4 regions of the Alteromonas sp. AWQ4_252 genome follow, and region 4 is predicted to be linked to each of the others. Evidence: predicted binding sites of a transcription regulator. Region 4 holds the regulator's gene; each other region holds the start of a gene.
What was found. The regulator FNR, encoded in region 4, switches genes on or off when oxygen is low (the NO sensors DNR and NnrR bind a similar motif). The targets are predictions, from matches to a motif close to TTGATCTAGATCAA.
Positions count from the first base shown of each region.

Region 1: ACXACM_RS01235 (GbsR/MarR family transcriptional regulator) is a predicted target of FNR. The motif match lies at 1,536-1,549, and genes of this name have one in related genera.
Region 2: ccoG (cytochrome c oxidase accessory protein CcoG) is a predicted target of FNR. The motif match lies at 1,557-1,570, and genes of this name have one in related genera.
Region 3: ACXACM_RS04880 (cytochrome ubiquinol oxidase subunit I) is a predicted target of FNR. The motif match lies at 1,843-1,856, and genes of this name have one in related genera.

Region 1 is NZ_JBSWSV010000001.1:267,495-270,706, reverse strand. It holds gene ACXACM_RS01240 (cytochrome ubiquinol oxidase subunit I) at 1-920, opposite strand, end outside; gene ACXACM_RS01235 (GbsR/MarR family transcriptional regulator) at 934-1,485, opposite strand; gene ACXACM_RS01230 (hypothetical protein) at 1,712-1,951, opposite strand; gene ACXACM_RS01225 (glycine betaine ABC transporter substrate-binding protein) at 1,985-3,212, opposite strand, start outside.
Region 2 is NZ_JBSWSV010000001.1:1,708,105-1,711,316, reverse strand. It holds gene ACXACM_RS07675 (TetR/AcrR family transcriptional regulator) at 1-303, shown strand, start outside; gene ACXACM_RS07670 (DUF3016 domain-containing protein) at 336-875, opposite strand; gene ACXACM_RS07665 (hypothetical protein) at 1,031-1,396, opposite strand; gene ccoG (cytochrome c oxidase accessory protein CcoG) at 1,634-3,067, shown strand; gene ACXACM_RS07655 (serine/threonine protein kinase) at 3,039-3,212, shown strand, end outside.
Region 3 is NZ_JBSWSV010000001.1:1,103,100-1,106,311, forward strand. It holds gene ACXACM_RS04870 (sulfite exporter TauE/SafE family protein) at 1-480, shown strand, start outside; gene ACXACM_RS04875 (JmjC domain-containing protein) at 574-1,752, opposite strand; gene ACXACM_RS04880 (cytochrome ubiquinol oxidase subunit I) at 1,961-3,212, shown strand, end outside.
Region 4 is NZ_JBSWSV010000001.1:2,971,402-2,974,613, reverse strand. It holds gene ACXACM_RS13170 (heavy metal translocating P-type ATPase) at 1-200, shown strand, start outside; gene ccoS (cbb3-type cytochrome oxidase assembly protein CcoS) at 206-397, shown strand; gene ACXACM_RS13160 (sulfite exporter TauE/SafE family protein) at 390-1,058, shown strand; gene fnr (fumarate/nitrate reduction transcriptional regulator Fnr) at 1,083-1,820, shown strand; gene ttcA (tRNA 2-thiocytidine(32) synthetase TtcA) at 1,968-2,909, shown strand; gene rssA (patatin-like phospholipase RssA) at 2,912-3,212, shown strand, end outside.

The DNA.
Region 1 (3,212 bases), 2.7 Mb from region 4:
TCAAATTCGTTTAGCCCTTTAATTTCTCCGTTCGTATCATGAGTAAGAATAAAGCTGGCCATATTGGGAATGCCAATCTCAAAGTGATTGGTTTTCGCTTCTTCATCTGGAATAGCGAATAGCAATAACGGCGCCCCTTTTTCCGTATGCCAAACGCCTTCCATTGCTGCTACTTTTTGTGGTTGATGTTCAAGGGTATTTAAGCCGTGCATATCACCCGCCAGAATTTGTAGTGGAATTAGAATAGCTGCAGTGTAGGTAGCTGTTTTAAGAGCAATCTTAGGCGCAATTTTGTCATCACCCTTGTAAAGCCGATATGCTGATAAGCCTGCGATAAGAAAACTGGCAGTTAAGCCTGACGCCAACAACATATGTGCAAAACGGTAGGGAAATGAAGGATTAAAGATAATGGCAGACCAATCTTTTGCATAAATAACACCGTCTATCACTTCATGCCCTTGAGGCGTTTGCATCCAGCTGTTCAATGACAATATCCAAAACGCAGACATGGTGGTGCCGAATGCAACAACGAAGGTCGACAATGTGTGTAGCCAGTTGGGCACGCGACGAATACCGAACAGCATGATCCCTAAGAATGTGGCTTCAAGGAAAAACGCCGTTAATACTTCATAGCCCAATAGAGGACCGGCAACATTACCGGCTTTCTCCATAAAGCCAGGCCAGTTCGTGCCAAACTGAAATGACATGGTAACGCCAGATACCACGCCAAGGGCGAATGTAAGCGCGAATACCCGCACCCAAAAACGATAAATTCGCATCCAAACGGGGTGACCGCTTAGGTTTGAGCGCAATTTGAAATAAAACAGAAACCACCCTAACGCAATAGTGATGGTGGGGAACAGAATATGAAAACTAATATTCAGTGCAAACTGAAGTCTTGAGAGTATAAATGCATCCACAACAGCCTCCTGACTACTCGGATTTACCCGGCAGTAATTTGTCTTTAAATTCAAGGATTCGACCCACACCCGCACCCAGTTTCATAAGGGTATCGAGCTTTTCTGGCCCTAAATTTTGTAGCTCCTGAGACCACGCCGTTACTGATTCCAGCAGGTCGTGAATTTCGTGAAGGCGCGCTTGTACCTCGCTGTCTTTCTCGCTGTTCGGCTCATCCATCATTAAGTCGCGAAGCAACGACATGGTAGGGTCAATTTCCCGCTTGCGTCGCTCTTCAAACACGCGGTTAGCCAATACCCAGATTGAGCCCGCAGGCACAAAGAACTCTTTACGTTCACCGGGCACGTGATGTTGCTTAATGAGTTGCCAGGATTGCAGCTCTTTCAATCCCATGCTGGTGTTGCCTCTCGAAATGCTGAGAGCATCTGCAATTTCCTGAGCGGAAAGGGGCGTTTCGTTTAGCACTATGAGTGCTAGTATCTGGCCCACCGTACGGTTAAAGCCCCATCGGCTTCCCATTTCACCGAAGTGCATAACGGCAGATGTGATTAGTGGTGACATTTTCATTTAACGTGCCTGCTGAAGTTTCAGAAATTAATGAAAGTTTATAATCTAATATGATCCAGATCAAATTAATTCGGTGTTAGTTGTGGGGTTTCTAAAAAAGATTGAGGATTTTAGGGATATGCACTTAGCGTATCCGGGCTCGTCTGGCCTGCAATGATCCAAGTTGCCATTGCTTTTATTGATTCTTCCCAGATATCCAAATCATCACAATGATTTAAAAGGGGATTCAATGAATATTAGTTTGCGTGAAGTTACGAAAGATAACTGGCTGGATGTTATTCATTTGTTTGTGAACAGTGATGCTATCGGGTAGCAGGTTGTCGAAGTAAGATTCTACTTTATCATCTTCATTCTCGATCATAGAGGTACTTTGAGCACTTACGCCAGTCATGCTGGCTAAATAAAGAAGGCCTTGATAGTCGGCTTTCTCTTTTGCGAAGGTTGCGCCGTTGTTTTGGCGCTGCATATGTAAACCTCACGCTCGTCTTAGCAACTCCGGTTACTCAGGTAAGCGCGCCTTTTCGTTTGACTGCAGAGTAAAGCCTGTTAGCCACTGGATAATCTCGTAGTTATTGCTATCCACCCAGGCTTGGGATACTTCCTCGACACTGGCACCTTCCTCAATATCTTGCAACATGCTTACTAATTCTTCGTTACCAATTAAATAATTATCGAGTAACTGTGCAATTGTGGGTAATGTCTCTTCAAGGCTGGAACGGTAACCTACCTGAATTTCAGTTTGTGGCCATGCCGTGCCTTCTAACACTTTATTTGCTTCATTGCTGTTTGCCAGAGCTTGCCAAAGTATTTCGTCGTGGGCAGGTTCAGACACAAACTCAATATTCGGGTTGCTAAATAGCGCATCAGGGTAGTAACAGAAAAATAGACTCGGCTGTCTGCTTTTCTCGTTCTGTTTTAGTAGTTTATGTAGTAAGTCCTGATCAAATTCATGATACTCATAATAAGGTGAGAGGCCATACGCTGCTAACCTGCGCTGCTCTATTTCTGTTACCGTCCAACCTTTCGCACCTACCCAGATATCGCCTTTTCCATCACGAGATAAATCGAATATAGATGCAAATTTTTGTGAGCCAAGATCTGATATCGATAAGGTAGGCGTGTTTTCATAGTTGGTATAACACAAGCCTTGCTGACCATATGAAGACACCTTGCCTAGTGTCATCGATTTAAAGGCACGTACGAACTTTCTAATTAGCACGGCGTTATTGGCTGCCCAAATATCCGGATGTACGTCAATTGCCCCATTCTTTTTGTCAATTTCTTCGAAAGCCCGTTGATGGGACACGCTCACTAAGTGTGCTTTTGCTTCAGTATGAGAATTAATAATATCATGAAGAATGTGAGCTTTGATCTGTGCAGCAGGCCAATCTAAAAGCGCAATGTTTACGTGCGCATTGTTCATATTTCGATTGGATACAATGGGCGAAGACTCATCGGCTTCAATCTTATTTAGAGTTTCATATAAAAGGGCGTAGCTAAAGCCAAAGAATAGAAAAGTGAATACACCAAATACCCAATAGCTGTGAAGAGCGTTGTTCACACTGGTTGCTTTAGTTCGCAAGGTTGTTTCAACCGCCTCAACAATGTTTTTTTCATTGTCAGTGGCTGCTGGATGCATAAATTGGCTGGCATAATTAAGCATATCGCGACATACAAGTGCATGGTCGTGTCTTACTTGGGTGTATTTGTCCCTTTCGTTGATGAGT
Region 2 (3,212 bases), 1.3 Mb from region 4:
GAAGAATGGACTCAGTCTCGTCATTTCTCCGGATGCATGTTTATTAATGCCTCAGCGGAATACCCGTCCAGGAATGACCCGGTTCACGCTGTTTGCAGCAGCCACAAGAAATTGGTAATGGCATATCTTGAGGAACTCCTCGCGCCATTGGATATCCAAGAAACGCAACATCTATCGGTACAGCTAGCAATATTAGCTGATGGCGCTATTGTAAATGCACACACTGCGAACATTGCTAACGCCGCATCAATTGCTAAGGAAATGGCTCTGCAATTGTTGGAAGCAACAAAAAAGCGAGCCTGAAAACTCGCGATTCATTACGGGTGAACACTGTTCTAGTCCACCTGATTTTTCACAATAACATCAGCCATTTCTTCCCTGAACCAGTCACGCAACATCACTTTTTCGTAATCGAGAAAATCATTTTGTGCAATGCGGCGCGGATTGTCGATAAACCCCATATCCTTTAATTTAACTTCTGCACTCTTGCGCGCCTTGCCATTGGCATCCGTTAGCGTGTAGCTAAACGTCATCCGCGGTATATCTACTCTTTTAATAATGCGAACGTCTGCGCCAGTTGCGTTGCCGAAAACAAAACTGCTAGGCCAAACCTGGCCGGCCAGGTCCAGGTTGGTTACCGTTATCATGAGCTTCTCATCGGTGGGTAGTTTCTCAGCTAATTTCTCCAGATAATTTTCAAGCGCCTTAAAAGTCCGCTCTCTGAACCTTATTCTGCTTTCATTTGATGGTCGAACATCTGTGTACTTTTCAGGGTTTTCCCAGGTCACCTCAACGGAAGCGGCATTTGTCAGCCCAGAAAAAGACAGTGCCAGCAACAAAACACCCGTTGAAAACAAGCTAAACCAGTTCTTCATGTCGTCCACCCTCCCACTCAATGTTGGTACTAAAACTCTACGCATAACGGTTGGAACAGCAAAGCGCTAAAATGTTCCCCATTTGCAAAATAGAATAGCTGGACAAAGGTGAATGGAAACTGAATCAGTCTTTTCAGCAACGAACGAATGCTGATTTACCCTTTCATAAGAAGAATTTTGGTGTTTTCAATGGTGTGACAGAACTGGTCCAATTCAGCGCCTTTTAAAAACGGGTTAATGGCAGTTTTACCGCAATAGGTTGAATGAAAGCCTTTTATTTCATTACCGTCGTTTAGCAAGCCCACTACATAATCTTGTTGATAGGGGCGCAGCATTGACAGCTGAGGGGCGACTAATTGTTGTAAATCTTCCAGTTCTTTTCGCTCTTGCCAGGTAGCCAGATACTGGAACCACCCCGTAACTTCGATCTGAGCATCCTCAAACAAGTATTGTACAAAAGGCAAACGTAAAAATACTATCAGTAACGCAATCTCTAATAAAACCACTATACTGCGCCGCATGGCTTAGCTTTTCCTTTTCAATAATACAAAACGATAAATGCGAACTGGTATTCACAACCCAAGGAGCATAAATGTATAAAATGTCAACGAAAAAAGGTAGATCACATTTCATACTTATTTATGAAGTTCTATAATTCACTGTTAGTTTGCCCGTAAAATATTGATCTGCATTAAGGGCATGCTTTTTATTGCCCGTATAATGGGGTGCAGAATCACCCGTAGTCATAAGGTTTATCCATGAGCGAACAGATCGAGGTTAAAGACGTCACACCGATTAAGGTTCACAAACCCGCCGGTGGCATGCCGAAAAAGCGTCAGTCTTCCCGTAACCAGATTTATGTCCGCGCCGTTAAGGGGCCCATTGAGTCTTTCAGACGGTTTTTCGGATTTATTTTTCTCGCTGTGTTCGCCGTACTACCCTGGATACAGTACGACGGGCATCAGGCCATACTGTTAGATTTCGTTAGCCAGCGTTTCACTATCTTTGCGATGACCTTATGGCCCCAGGATCTTACACTTCTGGCGTATATCTTTATTGTTGGGGCCTTTGCGCTGTTTTTTGTGACCACTTTCGCAGGAAGGGTGTGGTGTGGCTTCATGTGCCCTCAAACCACGTGGGTATACATGTACATCTGGTGCGAAGAGAAAATAGAAGGGCCGAGAAATAAACGCATCAAGCTTGATGAGCGCGAGATGGATTTCGATAAGTTTTGGCGCAAAACAGCGAAGCATCTGGCCTGGCTGTCCATCGCCCTGTTAACCTCGTTAACTTTCGTCGGATACTTCACGCCCATTGGCCCTTTGTTTATCGACTTTTTTACCTTTAACGCAGGGTTCTGGGCAGTATTTTCTATCCTGTTCTTCACTTTTTGTACCTATGGCAATGCCGGATGGATGCGGGAAATCATGTGCACACATATGTGTCCCTATGCCCGTTTTCAATCAGCAATGTTCGACAAAGATACCTTTACGGTATCCTATGATTTTAACCGTGGTGAAAGCCGGGGCCCCCGTTCTCGTAAATTAAAGCACGAAGATTTAGCTGCAAAGAATTTGGGCGACTGTATAGATTGTAACTTGTGTGTACAAGTGTGTCCCACCGGTATAGATATTCGCAACGGCCTTCAATATGAGTGTATAAACTGTGGGGCTTGCGTTGATGCGTGCAATGGTGTGATGGAAAAAATGAACTATCCCAAAGGTCTCATCAGTTTCACCTCAGAAGAAAGATTGTCCGGTGGAACCACCCATATTGTCAGGCCCAAGCTTGTTGGTTACTTGGTTGTACTAATTGTTATGGTGGCCTTACTCATTGCCGATATAGTCACCCGAACACCTCTTGAAGTTGATCTGATCCGCGATCGCAATTCATTGTATAGAGAAAATGGCAGGGGCAATGTTGAAAATGTATACACTATCAAAATACTCAATAAATCTCAGGACACCCATACCTATACTATCGACGTAAAAGGATTAGCCAGTTACAACATTCTCGGTGAAACAGTGGTCACTGTGGGTGGCGGAGAAGTCTTCAGTATGCCACTATCACTGGAAACCTCACCCAAGAACCTCAGCGAAGCGGTTACGGAAATTTCATTCCACGTAATAACCACTGACGCAGAGGGCAATGTTGTGGAAGTCAATGAACCAACAAAATTCCTCTATAAATAGTGAAAAGCAAACGGATTTTGCTTTTGCAGGGTTAAGCCCGGATACCGTTTTGGATGCCCTTGAGAGCTGCCGGATTTACCCTGAATCCGGCTTGCTGGCTCTGAACAGTTACGAAAACCGGGTATACCAGTTCAAAGCACAAGAC
Region 3 (3,212 bases), 1.9 Mb from region 4:
GCTTCGTTCATTGTCGTACAGCTGCCTCTTGTTGTTATTCAATTTTCTGTAGCAGGTTTTATCTTATTTTTGGTGTGGGGGAAAAAGCCTAAAGCGCGTGATATATCAAATACCGGTCGTCTCGTCGCAGGTATTTTAACCACCCTGGCAACCATGTTCGTGGGAGCCACCGGACCGTTGGTAGCTGGGTTTATTCATCGCCATAGCACTGAAAAAATGGGGCTGACCAGCACTTTTGCAACCTGCATGACGTTTCAGCATTTACTCAAAGCTGTCGTGTTTAGTTTTGTTGGTTTCGCTTTTTTTCAGTGGCTACCGTTAGTCGCCATGATGGTGGCCAGTGGCTTCTGTGGCACATACGTCGGTTTGAAGTTGTTGAAGCGAGTATCAAACGAACGCTTCAGCATGATCTTTAAGTTCGTTGTAACAATTCTTGCAATCAGATTGTTATGGCAGGCCATTCAAAGCTTGATCGCCTGACGCTAATTTGAAGCCTTTTCTGGCCTTTCGAATTAGCATCAGTTTAGTGTCGAAACTCAGGGATACAATGATATCAGGTGCATCGAGGCTGGCTTACTCAACTAGCAAAAAACCACTGTTAACCAGACGTTGTGCCAGGGCAACTCTAACCTGGTCATCAATACTGCCAGGTATGTCGGAAACTCGGAATTCGCGATTGTTTCGGATGAATTCCATGCCCTCTTTGGCACCGAGGTGAACCAGTATCTGTTCGCCGGGTTGAGTGAAATCTACAATCTTATCTGTGCTTATACATTCAGATATGGCCATTGGGTTGTGCTTTACTTTGCTCTTTAAAGTCACAGTAGGGACAGGCTGGGGCACGGAAAGTTTGGGCAGGTCCAGAATCATCTTCGCTCGACGTCGTTGTAAGGCAAGGTCGACGAAGGCCTTGTCTTTACAAGCACTAATCAGCGCCTGTAGTTGCTCACATACATCCGTCGTAACTGAGTCTCTGCTTCCTGCAGTGGCAAGACCATCTGCCCGGGGGCCAAAATCTTTGCGCAAGGCAAGCTTTTGGTCAGATAAGTGGTCCAAAGCAGCATTAAGTATGTCTCTGGCAGTGAGAGGCACAAAACCGATAGACAAGTGAATGGATTCAGATGTGGATTCTACGGTATGGGCTGTACCACGGGGTATATAAAGAAAATCGCCGGGCTTTACATCAACAGTTTTGTATTTGGGCATTGCAGGCGGCAGCTCACCGGCTTCTTTCCAACGGTTGGGAAAGGTTGTAGGCGTATCAGAAATAAACCAGCGTTTGGTGCCTTCTAATTGAATAACGATCACGTCCACTTCGTCGTGGTGTACCGGCGCAGAGGCGCCAGGTGCACTCCAAAATGTCACTACGTTCACCGGCGTTTGCAACACTTTTTCTAACGCCCGGGTGAATAGACTAAGGGGTTCACTCAGAGCAACTACATCGGGGATCCTTACTGTATAGCCTAGTGCAAAATACTCCTGGATAAGTGCGTGGAACGCGTCTGCATCGCTCACCGCTCTGGCCTGCGGCGGTGGCACTTTAGGCGCGTGGGCATGGCAGGTTAACGTGGGGGCATAGCGTTCGTAATCGCTTAGCAACAATTGTTTGACTGACTGACCACCGAGGGCACTGCGATGTGAGTTTGGGGCGTTCACAAGCGCTGGTTTACGGCCTACAAAATCGTCGAAGAAGGCGTCGTAAGGAAGTGGAGAAAGCACTTGTTGGATGATGTCCTTAGCATCAGAAAGCATAAAAGATTCCCTCAATATTCATATAAACACATCATACCATGATGAAAGCATGGCAGTGACTTTGTTTCTCTTTCTCACCTACATGAAATGTTGTGCCAGATCAATGTGACCAAAACTTACCAAGTGTAGTCTAGCGCTATATTTTGGGATGTAGGCTCTGTTCTTACGCTAAAAAATTCGTTTTAACAATAATCTGGAGATAACCGCTATGAGCGATACACTGGTCGAGCTATCGCGATGGCAGTTCGCATTGACTGCCATGTACCACTTTATCTTCGTTCCACTTACTCTTGGTCTGAGTTTTATGCTTGCCATCATGGAATCTGTTTACGTGATGACAGGCAAAGAAATCTACAAAGAGATGACTAAGTTCTGGGGTAAGTTGTTCGGAATTAACTTTGCTATTGGTGTTGCAACAGGCCTCACCATGGAATTCCAGTTTGGCATGAACTGGTCCTATTACTCCCACTATGTGGGCGACATTTTTGGTGCACCCCTAGCTATTGAAGGTTTGATGGCATTCTTTCTTGAGTCTACTTTTGTGGGGCTGTTTTTCTTTGGCTGGGACAGAATGTCAAAAGTAAAACACCTTATGGCCACCTGGCTGGTAGCTATTGGGTCAAATTTCTCAGCATTGTGGATCCTCATCGCCAATGGCTGGATGCAATACCCTGTTGGTGCTGAATTCAATATTGAATCCATGCGTATGGAAATGACCAGTTTTGCCGATGTTATCTTTAACCCTGTAGCACAGGTGAAGTTTGTGCACACCGTATCTGCAGGTTATACCACAGGTGCCATGTTTGTTCTGGCCATTTCAAGCTACTACCTACTGAAACATCGTCACGTAGCTTTTGCCCGTCGTTCATTTGCCATCGCTGCGAGTTTCGGCTTAGCGTCGGTCATTTCCGTCATCATTCTGGGTGACGAAAGTGGTTATGAGCTGGGCGATGTACAGAAAGTAAAACTAGCTGCGGTTGAAGCTGAATATGAAACCCATCCGGCACCGGCGGCATTTACAATTTTTGGTGTACCCAACGACGAAGAAGAGCGCACGGATTATGCGCTGCAAATTCCCTGGGCAATGGGCCTTATTGCTACCCGTAGTTTCGATGAAGAAGTGACTGGTATTAAAGACCTTAAAGAGCACAACCGCGAGCGTATACTCTCCGGTATTCTCGCTTACGAAAATATGGATGCGGTACGCGACGGCACTGCTACCCTCGAACAGGTTAGATTGTTTGAAGAAAACAAGGGTAACTTAGGCTATGCCATGCTGCTGCAACCTTATACTGAAGATGTTACCCAGCCATCGGAAACTGCATTGGATAAAGCCGTAGATTACAGTATTCCTCCGGTTGCGCCCTTGTTCTATTCATTCCGCATTATGGTGCTTGCTGGTTTCCTTATGTTGGCTTTATTTGCTGCAGCGTTTTGGTACAGCACAAAACACAAAATCA
Region 4 (3,212 bases):
TGAATAGCCTGCCTAAGTTGTTTGAAATGGCGCGGCGGGTTACCCGGACAATAAAACAAAATATGGCATGGGCACTAGGCTACAACATGATTGTGCTGCCTTTTGCGATGTCTGGTGTATTAACCCCGTGGATGGCAGTGATTGGCATGAGTTTAAGTAGTATCATTGTCGTTACAAATTCAACGCGCTTATTGAAGTAATCATTATGAGCATTATCTATGTCCTCATTCCTTTAGCGATAATTTTAGTTGCATTGGCCATTGCAATTTTCTTTTGGGCAGTTAAATCTAATCAGTTTGAGGATTTAGATCGACAAGGATATAGTATTTTGTTTGACGACGACCTGCCTCCAGAAGAAAAAAAACTGGCCGAAGAGCGTAAAAAGCTGAATGAATGAACTGGGTTTTCTTTCCTCTCTTCTAATCGGTCTGGCCGGAGGTATTCATTGTATCGGCATGTGCGGTGGTGTCAGTTTGGCAATGAATGCAGCAATACATGCAAGGCGTAACAAATTATTATATACACTCGCGTATAACGCCGGCCGAATATTCAGTTACGTTATTGCCGGAATATTAACTGGCGCATTTGGCCAAATCGCTACACACTACGTGCCTTTATCAGGCCCAATTTTACTCGTTATAAGCTGTATTATGTTAATCGCTATGGCGGCTTACCTGGGAAATTGGTGGCGAGGGCTAACCTATATTGAGCAAGCAGGTTCAATCATCTGGCGCTACTTACAACCACTATCAAAACGCTTTATTCCGTTCAAAACGCCGTTTCATGCTGTTCCCTATGGAATGATTTGGGGCTGGCTACCATGCGGCCTGGTCTACTCAACGCTTACCTGGGCTTTAGCATCGGGAAGTGCTCTGGACGGTGGCCTGATAATGGCTGGGTTTGGTTTAGGTACACTGCCTACTTTAATTGCAACTGCGCTTGGGGCACAATGGCTTTCGAGGCAGCTAAAACAATTTTGGGTCCGTCAAGTTATCGCTTGTAGTTTATTGTGTTACGCGCTCTTGTTGATTGTACGAGTATTCGATACTATACATTAGATTTTTCGCATTTATGGTGAGTTTATGCAACGCCGAACAGATTTTTCTATTCATTGTCAAAATTGTAGCTTTAGTCATCTATGTCTGCCTGTTGCGTTAAACAAGACAGAGGTTGAGTCACTCGACGACATCATCGAAAGAAAAAAGCCTCTGCACAAGCAAGATATTCTCGTAGAAGCGGGTGATAAGTTCACCTCTCTTTACGCTGTGAGAGCAGGCTCGTTTAAGAGTTTTGTAACTGATAAAGAAGGTGAAGAACAAATTATAAGCTTTCATTTTCCCGGTGATATTATTGGCTTCGACGGTCTTCGGGATGAAACTTATCAGAGCTATACACAAGCCCTCGAAACCGCTATGGTCTGCGAGCTACCGTATGCGACACTGGATAAAATAGCTGAACAATTCCCCAAATTACGCCACCAGATCATGCGCTTTATGAGTGCAGAAATAAAACAGGATCACGAAATGATGATGCTGTTAAACAAACGCACTGCTGAAGAACGACTCATTTATTTTATCGCCCATCTATCCGGTCGCTTTGAAGAGCGTGGCTTTTCTCATCGCCAGTTTAATTTGAGTATGACCCGCAATGATATCGGCAACTATTTGGGGCTTACGGTAGAAACTATCAGTCGTTTACTCACCCGCTTTCAAAAGGAAGCTATCCTCAAAGTTGACGGGAAGCTAATTACTATTCTCGATTTTGACGCCATGGATAAAAAGCTCCATTCAATGGACATTCCCACCAACTGTATCGAATAAAATTCAGGCCATCAAAAGACACAGGAGGCCTATCACTTTTGCAACCACGTTTTTTCGCCTGTGCCTTTCTGCGTTATTCTAATTGGCGGCATCGGTTTACTCGGCGTATAATGCACCTTTTGTTTTGACCAACTGTTTTGAATTGCCATGAATCACACTGCCTCTTCTCCACTTACTGAACCGAGCCACAGCGCACAAAGTAAGCAAAAATATAACTTTAACAAACTTCAGAAGCGTCTGAGAAGACACGTGGGTAAAGCAATTGACGACTACAAGATGATCACAGATGGCGACAAAGTCATGGTGTGTTTATCTGGTGGTAAAGACAGCTATACCATGTTGGATATACTGCTTTTCCTGCGCAACATAGCGCCTATACATTTTGATATCGTGGCGGTTAATCTCGACCAAAAGCAGCCCGGGTTTCCAGAGCACATTTTACCTGAATATCTGGCCAGTATTGACGTAGAGTACAAGATAGTCCAGGAAGACACCTACTCTATTGTTAAGGATAAAATTCCTGAAGGTAAAACAACTTGCTCACTGTGCTCGCGGCTTCGGCGCGGGATCCTCTACCGCACAGCCAAGGAAATCGGCGCAACAAAAATTGCATTAGGCCATCATCGTGATGATATGCTCGAGACCCTTTTTCTAAATATGTTCCACGGTGGAAAATTGAAGTCTATGCCACCAAAACTGGTGAGCGACAACGGTGAACATATCGTCATACGCCCATTGGCATACTGCAGTGAAAAAGACATTCAAAAGTACTCTGATGCTGCTTCGTTTCCGATCATACCTTGCAATTTATGCGGCTCTCAGGAAAATCTTCAACGACAGAATATTAAGATGATGCTTCAGGATTGGAATAAACGGTTTCCAGGTCGAATAGAATCCATGTTTCGTGCTATTCAAAACGTCGCGCCTTCGCACTTGGCAGACAAAAATCTCTACAATTTTGCCGACATCACTACAACAGGCTCGCCAGTTGCAGACGGTGACACGGCATTCGATGCTCCCGCTTTTCCTGATGATGATCAAGAGTCATCAACAGCTGCTTCGGTAAATATAGTTAACTTAACGGAATAATAATGAAAATAGGATTAGCTTTAGGCGCTGGTGCAGCTCGCGGCTGGACTCACATTGGCATTATTCAGGCACTTGAAAAATTGGGCGTGCACATTGACATTGTGGCGGGCTGTTCCATTGGTGCTTATGTAGGTGCTGCTTATTCAAGCGGTAAACTCGAGCCTTTAAAAACTTGGGCGTCTTCCCTTACCGAGTGGCAAATATTGTCACTTATGGGTGTAGGCTTACGTAAAGGCGGTATTGCTAGTGGGCAAAAAGTCTTTACCAAGTTGGCAGAGGAATTTTGCGCTGAGACCTTTGAAG